2 regions of the Citrobacter sedlakii genome follow, and region 2 is predicted to be linked to the other one. Evidence: predicted binding sites of a transcription regulator. Region 2 holds the regulator's gene; the other holds the start of a gene.

Region 1 (7,785 bases), 1.7 Mb from region 2:
GGTTGTATGCTGGCCATGGTGGCGCTGTATCCCTTCTCCTGTAAGCCGGAAGATGTGATGTTCGCTCAGGAGTCGATGCGTGAGCGCTATGTTTTCACCGACGTCCAATTACGCGGATATTATCCTTCTTACGTGCTGAACGAATGGGCGCGCCGCGGCTTTACCATTCACATGGAAGAAGGCGACACGGACATTTTACGTGAAGGCACCTGCGACTATTTAGGCTTCAGCTACTATATGACCAACGCGGTGAAAGCGGAAGGCGGCAGCGGCGACGCCATTTCCGGCTTTGAAGGCAGCGTGCCGAACCCGCACGTGAAAGCCTCTGACTGGGGCTGGCAGATCGATCCGGTGGGTCTGCGTTATTCCCTCTGCGAACTGTACGAGCGCTATCAGAAACCGTTGTTTATCGTCGAAAACGGCTTTGGCGCTTACGATAAAGTCGAGGAAGACGGCAGCATTAATGACGACTATCGCATCGACTACCTGCGCGCCCACATCGCGGAAATGATCAAAGCGGTGACTTACGATGGCGTGGATCTGATGGGTTACACCCCGTGGGGCTGCATCGACTGCGTCTCGTTCACAACGGGTCAGTACAGTAAGCGCTACGGCTTTATTTACGTCAACAAACACGACGACGGTACCGGCGATATGTCACGCTCACGCAAAAAAAGTTTTGAGTGGTATAAAAAAGTGATTGCCAGTAACGGCGAAGAGCTTTAACCCTTTACGCCGGGTGGCGGCTTCGCCTGACCCGGCCTGGACAGGGCCGCGGTGGGACTTACTTCCCCCCGGCCAGTTCCAGAAAACTCCCCGTCACGTATGACGCCTTCTCACTTAATAGCCAGACGATCGCCTGCGCCACCTCTTCCGGCTGACCGCCGCGCTGCATTGGCAGCATTGACTTCACTCGATCCACCCGCCCGGGCTCGCCGCCGGAAGCATGAATATCGGTATAAATCAGTCCAGGACGAACGCAGTTGACGCGGATGCCCTGCGCCGCCACTTCCAGTGATAATCCCGTCGTAAGGGAATCGACGGCGCCTTTTGACGCCGCATAATCCACATATTCCCCCGGTGCGCCTAACCGTGACGCCGCAGAGGACACATTCACAATCGCCCCGCCTTTACCTCCGTGCCTGAACGACATGCGTTTAACCGCTTCACGACAGCAGAGAAAATACCCCGTCACGTTAGTTGCCAGCACGCGGTTGATCCGCTCAGCGGTCAAATACTCAACCGTGCTTTGTTCAAACAGGATACCTGCATTATTGACCAGCGCGGTTAGCGGCTCGTTTTCACTATCGATAGCGGCGAACATCGCCACGACCTGCGCCTCGTCGCTAATGTCAGCGCGCAGGGCAAAAGCCTTGCCGCCCGCGGCCGTTATCGCCTGTACGACCTCGGTTGCCGCGCGGATATTATGATGAAAATTCACGGCGACGGTATAACCTTCGCACGCCAGTTGCAGCGCGGTGGCCCTGCCAATTCCCCGACTGGCGCCGGTGACCAGTGCAATTCCCATACTCTTTCCCCCACAAAAAAGCCGAGCGGCAGTGACGCTCACCCGGCCTACAATGTCACTGACACAGCGGAATGATTACTGGTATTCGCTCATCGGTACGCAGGAGCAGAACAGGTTACGGTCGCCGTAAACATCATCAAGACGCTTCACGGTCGGCCAATACTTATTCGCCACCCCCGCCGGGAACACCGCGACTTCGCGGCTGTAGCTGTGATGCCATTCTGCCACCAGCTCGTTCTGGGTATGCGGCGCGTTCACCAGCGGGTTATCGTCCAGCGACCACTCACCCGCTTTCACGCGATCGATCTCCGCACGAATCGCCAGCATCGCATTGATAAAGCGATCCAGCTCGACCTTACTTTCAGATTCCGTTGGTTCCACCATCAACGTGCCCGCTACCGGGAACGACATGGTCGGCGCATGGAAGCCGTAGTCGATCAGGCGCTTAGCAATATCCAGTTCGCTGATGCCCGTCTCTTCTTTCAGTGGACGAATGTCGAGAATACATTCGTGCGCCACGCGACCGTCGCGGCCGGTATACAGCACCGGGAACGCGTCTTTCAGACGGCTGGCGATATAGTTGGCATTGAGAATCGCCACCTGGCTTGCCTGCTTTAAGCCCTCCGCGCCCATCATCCGGATGTACATCCAACTGATCGGCAGAATAGACGCACTGCCAAACGGTGCGGCGGAAACCGCGCCCTGACGAGTCAGCATTCCTTCAATCTGTACCACGCTGTGGCCCGGCACAAACGGCGCCAGGTGCGCTTTCACGCCAATCGGCCCCATGCCCGGGCCGCCGCCGCCGTGCGGAATACAGAAGGTTTTATGCAGGTTAAGGTGCGAAACATCCGCGCCGATAAAGCCTGGCGAGGTAATGCCAACCTGAGCGTTCATATTCGCCCCGTCAAGGTATACCTGACCGCCAAACTGATGAACGATCTCGCACACTTCACGGATCGTCTCTTCATACACGCCGTGGGTGGAGGGGTAGGTCACCATGATGCAGGAGAGATTTTCGCCCGCCTGCTCTGCCTTCGCGCGCAGATCGGCAAGATCGATGTTACCGTTCTTGTCGCAAGCGACAACCACAACCTGCATCCCTGCCATTTGTGCAGAGGCCGGGTTAGTACCGTGGGCGGAGGCCGGGATCAGGCAAATATCACGATGCCCTTCGTTACGGCTTTCATGGTAATGACGAATCGCCAGCAGACCAGCATATTCCCCCTGCGCGCCGGAGTTTGGTTGCATGCAAACGGCGTCATAGCCGGTCAGTTTCACCAGCCAGTCGGCAAGCTGGCTGATCATCTGCTGGTAACCTTCCGCCTGCTCCGGTGGACAGAACGGATGCAGTTCAGCGAATTCCGGCCAGGTGATTGGGATCATCTCTGCCGCCGCGTTCAGCTTCATCGTGCAGGAGCCCAGCGGGATCATCGCCTGATTCAGCGCCAGATCTTTGCGCTCAAGCGAGTGCATGTAGCGCATCATTTCGGTTTCGCTGTGATAGCGGTTAAATACCGGATGACTCAGGATCGCGTCGTCACGCAGCATACTTTGCTGAACAGAGCGGCTGTCATGGGCGACGTCTTTGTCCAGTGCGTCTACGTTCAGACCGTGATCGTCGCCGAGCAGGACGGTAAAAAGTTGCTCTACGTGTTCACGGGTTGTGGTTTCATCCAGAGTAATGCCCACTGCGCTGATGATATCACTGCGCAGATTAAATTCTGCGGCTTCCGCACGCGCCAGCACCGCGGCTTTATCTGCCACTTCCACACACAGGGTATCGAAGTAGTGCGCATGACGCAGTTTCAGCCCTTTTTGCTGCAAACCTGCCGCCAGAATATCCGTCAGGCGGTGAATACGATTTGCGATACGTTTCAGGCCAACCGGACCGTGATATACCGCATACAGGCTGGCAATATTCGCCAGCAGCACCTGTGAGGTACAGATGTTGGAGTTGGCTTTTTCACGACGGATGTGCTGTTCGCGCGTCTGCATCGCCATGCGCAGCGCGGTGTTACCCGCCGCATCTTTCGATACGCCAATGATTCGGCCCGGCATGGAGCGTTTAAATTCATCTTTTGCCGCAAAGAAGGCTGCGTGTGGACCGCCGTAGCCCATCGGCACGCCAAAGCGCTGGGCGGAGCCGAACACAATGTCCGCGCCCTGTTTGCCCGGCGCCGTCAACAGCACCAGCGCCATAAAATCGGCCGCGACGCTGACAATCACCTTCCGCCCCTTCAGTTCGCTAATCAGCGCGCGGTAATCGTGCACTTCGCCGGTGGTGCCGACCTGCTGCAACAGCACGCCAAAGACGTCCTGATGATCCAGCACCTTTTCGGCGTCATCGACAATCACGTCAAAACCGAAGGTTTCCGCACGCGTCCGCACGACATCCAGCGTTTGCGGATGGACGTCAGCGGCGACGAAGAAACGGTTGGCGTTCTTCAGTTTGCTCACCCGCTTCGCCATCGCCATGGCTTCTGCTGCGGCAGTCGCTTCATCGAGCAGCGAGGCAGACGCCATATCCAGACCGGTCAAATCCAGCGTTACCTGCTGGAAGTTGAGCAGCGCTTCCAGACGGCCCTGAGACACTTCCGGCTGGTATGGCGTGTAAGCGGTGTACCAGCCCGGGTTTTCCAGCATATTGCGCAGGATCACCGGCGGTAACTGCACGGCGGTGTAACCCATACCAATGAAGGAGGTGAAGCGCTTGTTACGTCCGGCGATGGCTTTTAATTCAGCCAGCGCTGCATATTCTGTCGCCGCCTCGCCCACCTGCGGCGGTGTGGCAAGCTGAATATCTTTCGGCACAATCTGGCCGATCAGCGCATTTAACGACTCGGCGCCAACCGTATTCAGCATTTCTTGCTGCTGCGCGGCGTCCGGTCCGATATGGCGTTCAATGAAAGCGCCGCTGTTTTCAAGCTGGCTTAACGTCTGTGTCATGGGCGATGGTTCCTGAAACGTGCAGTGAATCGTGATTGTCTTTAACTCAATTGCCCGGTGGCGATACGCTTACCGGGCCTGGGCGTATAAAACGAATATGCAGAATCATTCGCGTTGCAGGAGGGCGGCGACGCAGAGGATCCCCAGGCGCTTAGGTGAGTCAGTGACCGGGGTAAGCCACGCCTGCAGCGTGAAGGATGCAGCGTAATTACTCGTCTTCTAACAATGCTTCGTACGCCGTGGCGTCCAGCAGCGAATCCAGTTCGCTCTCATCGCTGGCTTTGATCTTAAAGATCCAGCCCGCGGCATACGGCTCGCTGTTGACCAGCTCCGGAGAGTCGCTCAGCGCGTCGTTGACGGCCACAATCTCGCCGCTCACTGGCGCGTAGATGTCAGACGCCGCTTTCACGGACTCGGCCACCGCGCAGTCGTCGCCTGCGCTGACCGTCGCGCCCACTTCCGGCAGGTCAACAAACACCATATCGCCCAGCAACTCCTGAGCGTGTTCAGTGATGCCAACGGTGTAGGAGCCATCTGCTTCTTTACGCAGCCATTCGTGTTCTTTGCTGTATTTCAGTTCTGCGGGTACGTTGCTCATCAATCAATCTCCAGAAAAGGATGAATCACGCGACGGCTTTGCCGTTGCGCACAAAGACAGGTTTAGTCACTTTTACCGGCATTTCACGGTTACGGATCTGCACAATCGCCGTCTCGCCAATGCCTTCCGGCACACGCGCCAGCGCAATGCTGTAGCCCAGCGTCGGAGAGAACGTACCGCTGGTGATGATGCCTTCTTGTTGATTACCCTGGGCATCGGTAAAGCGGACCGGCAGCGCAGTGCGCAGCACGCCTTTTTCCGTCATTACCAGACCGACCAGCTGTTCGGCGCCTTTTTCACGCTGCATCTCCAGCGCTTCACGACCGATAAAGTCGCGCTCAGCCGGTTCCCAGGCGATCGTCCAGCCCATATTGGCCGCCAGCGGGGAGATCCCTTCGTCCATCTCCTGACCGTACAGGTTCATGCCCGCTTCCAGGCGCAACGTGTCGCGCGCGCCGAGGCCGCACGGTTTAACGCCAGCATCGACCAGCGCCCGCCAGAAATCGGCGGCCTTTTCATTCGGCATCGCAATTTCATAGCCCGCTTCGCCGGTGTAGCCGGTGGTTGCGATAAACAGATCGCCCGTCTGGACGCCGAAAAACGGTTTCATGCCTTCTACCGCCTGACGCTGTTCGTCGGTGAACAACGTGGCGGCTTTCGCCTGCGCGTTCGGCCCCTGAACGGCAATCAGCGACAGGTCATCACGAACGGTGATCTCAATGGCGTAAGGTTCGGCGTGTTGGGAGATCCAGGAGAGGTCTTTTTCGCGGGTGGCGGAGTTGACAACGAGGCGGAAGAAATCTTCGGTAAAGTAATACACAATCAGGTCATCGATGACGCCGCCCGACGCGTTAAGCATACCGGAATACAAGGCTTTCCCGGTTTTGGTGAGCTTTGCCACATCGTTCGCCAACAGATAGCGCAAAAACTCCCGGGTGCGGCTGCCGTGCAAATCGACGATGGTCATGTGCGACACATCGAACATGCCGGCATCGGTGCGGACCGCATGGTGCTCATCAAGCTGAGAACCATAATGCAGCGGCATCATCCAGCCATGAAAATCGACCATGCGCGCGCCACATAGCGTGTGTTGTTCGTACAAAGGAGTCTGTTGAGCCATCTTGTCCTCATTGAATAAGCGGGGCTGACAACCATTTCGCCGTGACAATATTCACCACGAAACCTGGCACCGGAGCCCTGTCCCGACCCCGACGCAAACGTTCTCTTTGACTCTGAACTTACCACCGAAACTGACGCTTAACCATAAGGCAAAATTAATCATCACATTAGCTTATGACCAAAAATCGCCAGCAGCACAGAAAAATAAAATACTGCTTAAACGCCCTTCTGTCTGTGTTTTATTTTTAAAATTGCGCACCCTCTACGCAGAATGAAACATTTAATGTGGAAAAATTATCAAAAATCACGCAGCGTAAAAACACTTTCATTAGAAAAAGTAATGCGAAAACGAGGGTGAAATTAGTTTATTTCAAATGAGCGAAGGTTCCCGGCGAAGACGCCGGGAGAGAGAAGTGTGACGGGTCTCAAACTCTGAGAATCGGGACGATTCTCAGCGTAGCCATTCGGGAAGATCGTTCAGGCCCATCGCCTGACGAATCAACTGCGGTTTTACGCCAGGAAGGGTATCGGCCAGCTTCAGACCGATATCCCGCAGCAGTTTCTTCGCCGGGTTCTCACCGGCAAACAGTTCGCGGAAACCCTGCATACCCGCCAGCATCAGCGCGGCGCTGTGCTTGCGGCTGCGCTCGTAGCGACGCAGATACAGATATTGACCGATATCTTTGCCCTGACGATGCAGGCGCTTGAGCTCCTCAATCAGTTCTGCGGCATCCATAAAACCAAGATTCACGCCCTGACCGGCCAGCGGGTGGATGGTATGGGCGGCATCGCCGACCAGCGCCAGCCGGTGCGCAGCAAACTGACGCGCATAGCGCCCGGTCAGCGGAAACGCCTGACGCTCGCTTTCCACACGGCACAGGCCGAGACAGTTATCAAACGCGATGGTCAGCGCCTGGTTAAACGCGGCCTCATCAGCCTGCTGCATCCGTTCCGCCTCTTCAAGCGAAAGCGACCAGACGATAGAACACAGGTGCGGATCGCTAAGCGGCAGGAATGCGAGAATCCCGTCGCCGTGAAACACCTGACGGGCCACTGCGCCGTGCGCTTCTTCAGTACGAATGGTGGCGACCAGCGCATGGTGACGATAGTCCCAGAAGGTTAGCGGAATGTCCGCTTTATTACGCAACCACGAATGCGCCCCGTCGGCGCCAATGACCAGACGCGCGGTGAGCATCGTTCCGTCCTTCAGGGTCAGGAAGGTTTCGTTTTCACCCCACGCCACCTGTTGTAACTCCGCTGGCGCCAGCAGCGTGATATCGGAAGACTGTCGGGCCTTTTGCCACAGCGCGTCGTGAATGACAGCATTCTCGACGATATGACCGAGATGGCTGTAACCCATACTTTTGTCATCGAACGTGATACGGCCAAAGCTGTCTTTATCCCAGACTTCCATTCCGTGATAACAGCTCACACGGTGAGAAACGATCTCTGACCATACGCCGAGACGGCTCAGCAGTTTTTCACTGGCGGCGTTGATGGCCGACACGCGAAGCGCTGGCGCCGCATCCGCTGCCAGAGGCTGCGGTTCACGCTGCTCAAGAACCGCGACGCGCAGTCCGCTGCCCTGTAA
Region 2 (7,785 bases):
CCGCTGGAAACGACTGGGCGGCTGGCCGCTGGCCATGCCCGAGGCTTAACGCCGTACGTAAAAAAGCGACCTTTCGGTCGCTTTTTTAGTGAGTGCCGGATGGCCGCGCGTTGGCGACTTCTCCAGCCTGTCACCTCAATCCCGCAGGCGTCACCTTACTCGGTATCTGATTCTTCAGACTTGTACTTCGCCGCGGTCTCTTTGATCAGTTGCTGCAATTCGCCACGCTGATACATTTCGATCAGGATGTCGCAGCCGCCAACCAGTTCGCCATCAACCCACAACTGCGGGAAGGTTGGCCAGTTAGCATACTTCGGCAGTTCGGCGCGGATATCCGGGTTCTGCAAAATATCGACATAAGCAAAACGCTCACCACAGGCAGAAAGCGCCTGCACAGCCTGGGCAGAGAACCCGCAGCTTGGCAGTTTTGGCGAACCTTTCATATACAGCAGGATTGGGTTTTCAGCGATCTGGCGCTGAATTTTTTCGATAGTGGTGCTCATTGTCTTGCTTCCTTAACTTCTTTTACGGCAGTCGTCTGACATTGTAACGGCTCAGGCCGACATCGGAAAATAACATTTTCATTACGCTTTACTATTTTATCGTCTGAAGCCTTAAGTTGCATTGCAAATCACTGTTCAGGCCGCCCTTTTCACCCAATTGTCTATTGAATAAGCAAATTTACCTTTGGTTGCTGCTTTTTTTGGCACTTATGCGCGGAAAACTTTTTTTAACAATAAAAGCTATTAACTTTCTTCAATTCTATAGATTAGAATCATCAGGTTTTGTAAATCACATGCAGGCATGATTGCGCCTGCCTTAACCGAGGAATGCTCAGTGGCGCGGATTAACCGACTCTCCATCACGCTCTGTGCTTTACTATTTACAACGATTTCCTTTATGTCCGTGGCCCAGGCTTCCCGGCAGGCCAGGACAACGTCTGACATTTCTCACAGCAAGAAAACCGCAGACAAGAAAAAAAACACCGCAACAGCGAAAAAGACCACGAAAAATTCCCAACGCACCGCAAAAAAAACAACCGCTAAAAACGCAGTGAAAACGGCATCGGCCAGCAAAAAACGTGTAACCCCCTCCAGCAAAACCTCCCGAACGACCAGTCGCCGCACAAAATCTGGCGTTTCGAAGACAGCCGTCGTGAGCTGGACGGAAAAATGCACGCCACGAAAAGGCCGCAAGCCACACTGCGTGAAGGTGAAAAGCGCAGCGGCCAGCACCCTTGCGGACGCGCATAAGTTAAAAGTCCAAAAAGCCACCAGTACAGCAATGAATAAACTGATGAGCCAGATTGGTAAACCCTACCGCTGGGGCGGTACATCGCCGCGTACTGGCTTCGACTGTAGCGGTCTGGTCTATTACGCCTATAAGGATTTGGTTAAATTCCGCATACCCCGCACGGCAAACGAGATGTATCACCTGCGTGATGCGGCGCCGATCGAACGGGGTGAGCTGAAAAATGGCGATCTGGTGTTCTTCCGTACCCAGGGTCGCGGCACAGCCGATCACGTTGGCGTCTACGTCGGTAACGGCAAATTTATTCAGTCGCCACGCAGCGGTCAGGAAATCCAAATCACCTCTCTTAGCGAAGACTACTGGCAGCGCCATTATGTCGGCGCCCGCCGGGTGATGACGCCGAAAACCATTCGCTAAAACTTTACCCTGTTGTTACACAACAGGGTAAGTTCTTCTTTTGCCACACCTTTCAATTTGCTACCCTATCCTTACGTACAATAAGGTTATTGTGCGAATCAATATTAATAATAAGGAGAGAAGCAATGTCGTTCGAATTACCTGCATTACCGTATGCCAAAGATGCGCTTGCGCCGCATATTTCCGCTGAAACGCTGGAATACCACTATGGCAAACACCATCAGACCTATGTGACAAACCTGAATAACCTGATCAAAGGCACCGCATTTGAAGGCAAATCGCTGGAAGAGATTGTGCGGAGCTCTGAGGGGGGCGTGTTTAACAACGCCGCTCAGGTCTGGAACCACACCTTCTACTGGAATTGCCTGGCGCCGAATGCCGGTGGGGAACCCACGGGTGAACTGGCTGACGCTATCGCCGCCGCGTTTGGCAGCTTCGCCGACTTCAAGGCCCAGTTTACCGATGCCGCGATCAAGAACTTCGGCTCCGGCTGGACCTGGCTGGTTAAAGACAAAGACGGCAAGCTGGCTATCGTGTCCACGTCTAACGCGGGGACGCCGCTCACCACAGACGCCACGCCGTTAATGACCGTCGACGTATGGGAACACGCCTATTACATTGACTATCGTAACGCGCGTCCGGGTTATCTGGAAAACTTCTGGGCGCTGGTTAACTGGGCGTTTGTGGCGAAAAACTTTGCCGCATAACTGAAAAATGCCCGACAGCACATTCGTGCGTCGGGCATTAAAGAGTTTGCCGTTTTAGCTGGCGACGCACTCTGTCTGCGGCTGTTTTCTGGCGGAAATAAACACCAGCAGTAGCGCCAGCCCCGCCACGATCGCCCCCATAACCGGAACAAAAGCGTAGCCCAGACCGCCGGAAATGACCGCCCCGCCCGCGGCAGCGCCCAGCGCATTACCCAGGTTGAAAGCGCCAATATTCACTGACGAAGAAAGGCCCGGCGCCTCGTGCGCCACACGCATCACTCGCATTTGCAGTGGAGGCACCACCGCGAAGGTCGCCGCTCCCCAGACCACCATAGCGATCGCTGCCCCCAGCGCATTTTGTGCCAGAAAGGGGATCGCCAGCATAATCACCATCAGAAGCAACAGAAAACCTTTCAGGGTGCCATTCACCGAACGGTCAGCCAGTTTTCCGCCAAAATAATTACCGATGGAAAACCCAACGCCAATCAGCACCAGCATACCGGTGACAAACGCTGGCGAGGCATGCGTAATGCTGTGCAATACGGGCGCGATGTAGGTATACAGCGTAAACATCGCCCCAGCCCCCAGAACAGTGGTTAATAACGCCATCAACACCTGCGGACGCATCAGCACCGCCAGCTCCTTTTTTACCTCCGGACGCGTTCCAGCGCTGCCCTTCGGCAAGGAGAAGAACAGGCTCGCCATCGCGATAACGCCCAGCCCAGCGGTCGCCATAAACGACATTCGCCAGCCGATAGTTTCACCGAGCCAGGTGGCAGCCGGAACACCGCCGATGTTGGCGATTGTCAGTCCCATAAACATTGTTGCCACCGCGCTGGCCTGCTTATGCTTTGGCACCACGCTTGCCGCCACGACGGAGCCCAGCCCAAAAAAGGCGCCGTGGTTCAGACTGGTCAGAACGCGAGACAGCATCAGGGTGGTGTAATCAGGAGAGATAGCGGAAAGCACATTGCCCACGGTGAAAATGGCCATCAGAAAGATCAACGCATTGCGACGTCCGCGATGTGAAAGCAGTAGCGTCATTAATGGCGCGCCGACCATCACCCCAATGGCATAAGCGCTGATCAGCATTCCTGCGGCGGGAATCGTCACATCAACGCCGCGAGCGATGACCGGCAATAATCCCATGGGAGAAAATTCAGTGGTGCCGATCCCGAACGCGCCTATGGCCAACGCCAGTAAAGGGTAATTTATTTTCATACGGTAATGACTCCGCCTGTTCGCGCTTAAACGCGGTGGACAAGAAAAGCCAAAAGCATGACATCAATCACAAAAAAAGAGAAGTTAACAAATTTACAAAAGACTTTTGCATTTTTGATAACAATTGGCGAAGGGAATGTGAGGGAGCGACACTCCCTCAGCGGTAAATCAGTGCAGTGCTGCGGTTAAACCACCTGCCACGATCAGAGCCAGAACAATAAACGTGGTCACTAATGAAAATTTCAGATCGGTGCTCATCAACTTTTCTCCTTTTTATTCCCACACAAAAAGTGATATAGCGCATTTTTACACACTTGAAAGCAAAAATCTCCCACGATTTAGGGTGATATCTGTTTTTAACACTTCCCCTTTTCGTTAAGATCAGCCAAAATTCGACGCTTACTTGTTTAGCGTACCGGCCATTGACCCCTTCCTGACGTTCCGTGTCGTTTTCCCGGCGTGCCGCAACCCTGATGTTGCGATCAGGGTGTGTAAAGGCAAACGTTTACTTAGCGTATTTTACTGTTCAGGTTGGGTCTGGAGTGAGATGTAATGGCAACAATTAAAGATGTAGCGAAACGAGCAAACGTTTCCACTACAACCGTATCACACGTTATTAACAAAACGCGTTTTGTTGCAGAAGAAACGCGTAACGCGGTGTGGGCGGCAATCAAAGAATTGCACTATTCCCCCAGCGCCGTCGCCCGAAGCCTGAAGGTCAACCATACCAAGTCCATCGGCCTGTTGGCGACCAGCAGCGAAGCCGCCTACTTTGCCGAAATTATAGAAGCCGTTGAAAAAAACTGTTTCCAGAAGGGTTATACCCTCATCCTCGGCAACGCGTGGAATAACCTGGAAAAACAGCGCGCCTATCTGTCGATGATGGCGCAAAAACGCGTGGATGGCCTGTTGGTCATGTGTTCTGAATATCCGGAACCTCTGCTTTCTATGCTCGAAGAATACCGTCATATTCCCATGGTAGTGATGGACTGGGGCGAAGCCAAAGCCGATTTCACGGACACGGTGATCGATAACGCCTTTGAAGGCGGCTATATGGCAGGCCGATACCTGGTGGAGCGCGGACATCGTGAAATCGGCGTGATTCCCGGTCCGTTGGAGCGGAACACCGGCGCAGGCCGTCTGGCTGGCTTTATGAAAGCGATGGAAGAAGCGCTGATCAACGTGCCGGAAAACTGGATTGTGCAGGGCGATTTTGAGCCGGAGTCCGGCTACCGCGCAATGCAGCAAATCCTGTCGCAGTCACACCGTCCGACAGCGGTATTCTGCGGCGGCGACATCATGGCGATGGGCGCGCTCTGTGCTGCCGATGAAATGGGTCTGCGCGTCCCGCAGGATGTCTCGCTGATCGGTTATGACAACGTGCGAAACGCGCGCTTCTTTACGCCAGCGTTAACCACTATTCATCAGCCGAAGGATTCTCTGGGTGAAACGGCGTTTAATATGCTGTTAGACCGTATCGTCAATAAGCGCGAGGAGTCCCAGTCGATCGAAGTCCACCCGCGACTGATTGAACGTCGCTCTGTTGCGGACGGCCCGTTCCGCGACTACCGCCGTTAAGTCGCGCCTGCGGGAGTCTCATCAGGCTCCCGCAGCCACTCTCTGTTCAGTGTTTCACTGTCTCCCAGATACTCCAGCAGCCACGCCAGCGCCGGCGAGGTATCGTTTTGTTGCCAGGTAAGACAGCAGGCGGCATCCGGGAAAGGATTTTCCAGCTCCAGCGCAACCCACTGCCCCGTGTTAAGACGAGGTTTGGCAAAATGCGTCGGCACCATGCCAATACACAATCCAGCGCTGATACAGGTTGCGGAAGAGTCCCAGTCCGGCACGACCATACGGCGTTGATTATCCAGTAACCATGTGACGCGTTTGGGCAGGTTTCGGGAGGTATCCTCCAGCACCAGCGACGGCCAGTTTCGCAACGTGTCGTCGCTCAACGGCCCCATTATGCTCGCCAGCGGATGGGAACGCGCCACCACGCAACTCCAGCTCAACATTCCCATATCGCGAAAGGCATAGCGACCGCCCACCGGAATAGCGCGCGTCGCGCCAATGGCCAACTCCACCCGACCATCGGACAACGCGTCCCAGACGCCGTTGAAAACTTCCTGAAAAACCAGCAGCTCTACATCATCAAAATGACGGTAAAAGTCGACGACCATCTGGCGGGTCCGTTCCGGACGCACGATATTATCCACCGCAACAGGCAACTGCCCGCGCCAGCCATTGGCGATTTGCTGACACTGTTGCCGGGTGTCCTGCATTTTTTTGATAACAGAACGCCCTTCTTTTAAAAACCAGGCCCCGGCGGGCGTCAGCACCACGTCACGGTGGCGGCGTTCAAACAGTGGGACCGCCAACCACTCTTCCAGTTGCCGTACCGTGTAGCTGACCGCAGAAGGCACCCGGTGCAATTCCTGAGCCGCTGAACTGAAGCTGCCGTTACGCGCAACGGCGTCGACGACTTCCAGCGCATATTCTGACCACATAATCTGCCTGCAAAATTTTTGAATGCAATAACCAAATATTACCGTTTCACAAGGAGAAAGACACTCCCTACACTCTGCGCGAAGATTATTCATTAAAATAAGAGAACAACTATGCAAGCAGCGATGCAACCTGGAAAAGGGTTTTTAGTCTGGCTGGCGGGACTGAGCGTACTGGGCTTTCTGGCCACCGACATGTATCTCCCCGCTTTCGCCGCCATTCAATCCGACCTGCAAACGCCCGCGTCGGCGGTCAGCGCCAGCCTCAGCCTGTTTTTAGCGGGTTTTGCCGTCGCGCAACTGCTGTGGGGACCGCTTTCAGACCGCTATGGACGCAAACCGATCCTGCTGTCAGGTTTAGCCATTTTTGCCCTCGGCAGCCTGGGGATGCTGTGGGTAGAAAGCGCCGCCGCACTGCTGGTTTTACGCTTTGTGCAGGCGGTAGGCGTCTGCGCCGCAACGGTGATCTGGCAGGCGCTGGTTACGGACTATTATCCTTCGCAGAAGATTAACCGCATTTTTGCGACCATAATGCCGTTAGTGGGCCTTTCCCCTGCGCTGGCGCCCTTGCTAGGTAGTTGGATCCTGACCCATTTTTCCTGGCAGGCGATTTTCGCCACCCTGTTCGCGATTACCCTGGTGTTGATGCTGCCCGCTCTGCGCCTGAAACCGACTCAAAACGCCCGTAAGGATGGCCAGGATAAGCTGACGTTCGCGACGCTGCTGCGTACCCGGGCTTATCGTGGCAATGTGCTGATCTACGCGGCCTGCTCTGCCAGCTTCTTTGCCTGGCTCACCGGTTCGCCGTTTATCCTGAGCGAAATGGGCTATAGTCCGGCGGTCATTGGCCTGAGCTATGTGCCGCAGACCATCGCCTTTCTGGTTGGCGGTTATGGGTGTCGCGCAGCGCTGCAAAAATGGCAGGGGCAGCAGCTTCTTCCCTGGCTGCTGGTGCTCTACGCGCTAAGCGTTGTCGCCACCTGGGGCGTGGGTTTTCTGAATCACGTCTCGCTGACGGAAGTGCTGATCCCCTTCTGCGTCATGGCGATTGCGAACGGCGCGATCTACCCGATAGTCGTGGCCCAGGCGTTACGTCCGTTTCCCCAGGCGACGGGGCGCGCTGCGGCATTGCAGAATACGCTTCAGTTGGGATTATGCTTCCTGGCAAGTCTGGTGGTTTCGTGGTTAATCAGCACCCCACTTCTCACCACCACCAGCGTTATGCTGGCCACCGTTGTGCTGGCGGCATTGGGTTACAAAATGCAGGCGCAGGCGGGTATTGTGGAACGTCAGCAGGACAATCCGGAGATGGCCCACGGCGAATCCCATTGATAACGCTAATATATTTTATTCGTTAGGAAGCTAACAATTTTTGGTTGTATCATCGGTTTTTGAGGCCTATACTAAATTTCGGTTGTTAAAAATACGATAATAATTATGTGTTAACGGGAACCGGAGCGTTCCCGCTTCACCATGGATGGCCTTTTCGGCAAGGGTTTCTCCCTTCCTCTGTTCTACGTCGGATTATAGACTCGCGGAATATTTCCGTGAGATTTCTCACAAAGCCAAAAAGCGTCTACGCTGTTTTAAGGTTCTGATCACCGACCAGTGATGGAGAAGCTATGAGTTCATCGTGTATAGAAGAAGTTAACGTACCGGATGACGACTGGTACCGTATCACCAAC

The links. The regulator PurR, encoded in region 2, represses purine synthesis genes. The targets are predictions, from matches to a motif close to CANGCAAACGTTTGCNTG.
Region 1: gcvT (glycine cleavage system aminomethyltransferase GcvT) is a predicted target of PurR. The motif match lies at 6,286-6,303, and genes of this name have one in related genera.

The regions. Positions count from the first base shown of each region.
Region 1 covers NZ_CP071070.1:798,475-806,259, reverse strand. Annotated here, with positions in the region: gene JY391_RS03840 (6-phospho-beta-glucosidase) at 1-726, shown strand, start outside; gene JY391_RS03835 (SDR family oxidoreductase) at 785-1,528, opposite strand; gene gcvP (aminomethyl-transferring glycine dehydrogenase) at 1,604-4,477, opposite strand; gene gcvH (glycine cleavage system protein GcvH) at 4,686-5,075, opposite strand; gene gcvT (glycine cleavage system aminomethyltransferase GcvT) at 5,101-6,195, opposite strand; gene JY391_RS24030 (hypothetical protein) at 6,480-6,572, shown strand; gene ubiI (FAD-dependent 2-octaprenylphenol hydroxylase) at 6,646-7,785, opposite strand, start outside.
Region 2 covers NZ_CP071070.1:2,479,996-2,487,780, forward strand. Annotated here, with positions in the region: gene rnt (ribonuclease T) at 1-49, shown strand, start outside; gene grxD (monothiol glutaredoxin 4) at 156-503, opposite strand; gene JY391_RS11840 (C40 family peptidase) at 838-1,668, shown strand; gene sodB (superoxide dismutase [Fe]) at 1,794-2,375, shown strand; gene JY391_RS11850 (MFS transporter) at 2,430-3,596, opposite strand; gene cydH (cytochrome bd-I oxidase subunit CydH) at 3,765-3,854, opposite strand; gene purR (HTH-type transcriptional repressor PurR) at 4,149-5,174, shown strand; gene punR (DNA-binding transcriptional activator PunR) at 5,171-6,103, opposite strand; gene punC (purine nucleoside transporter PunC) at 6,227-7,432, shown strand; gene cfa (cyclopropane fatty acyl phospholipid synthase) at 7,723-7,785, shown strand, end outside.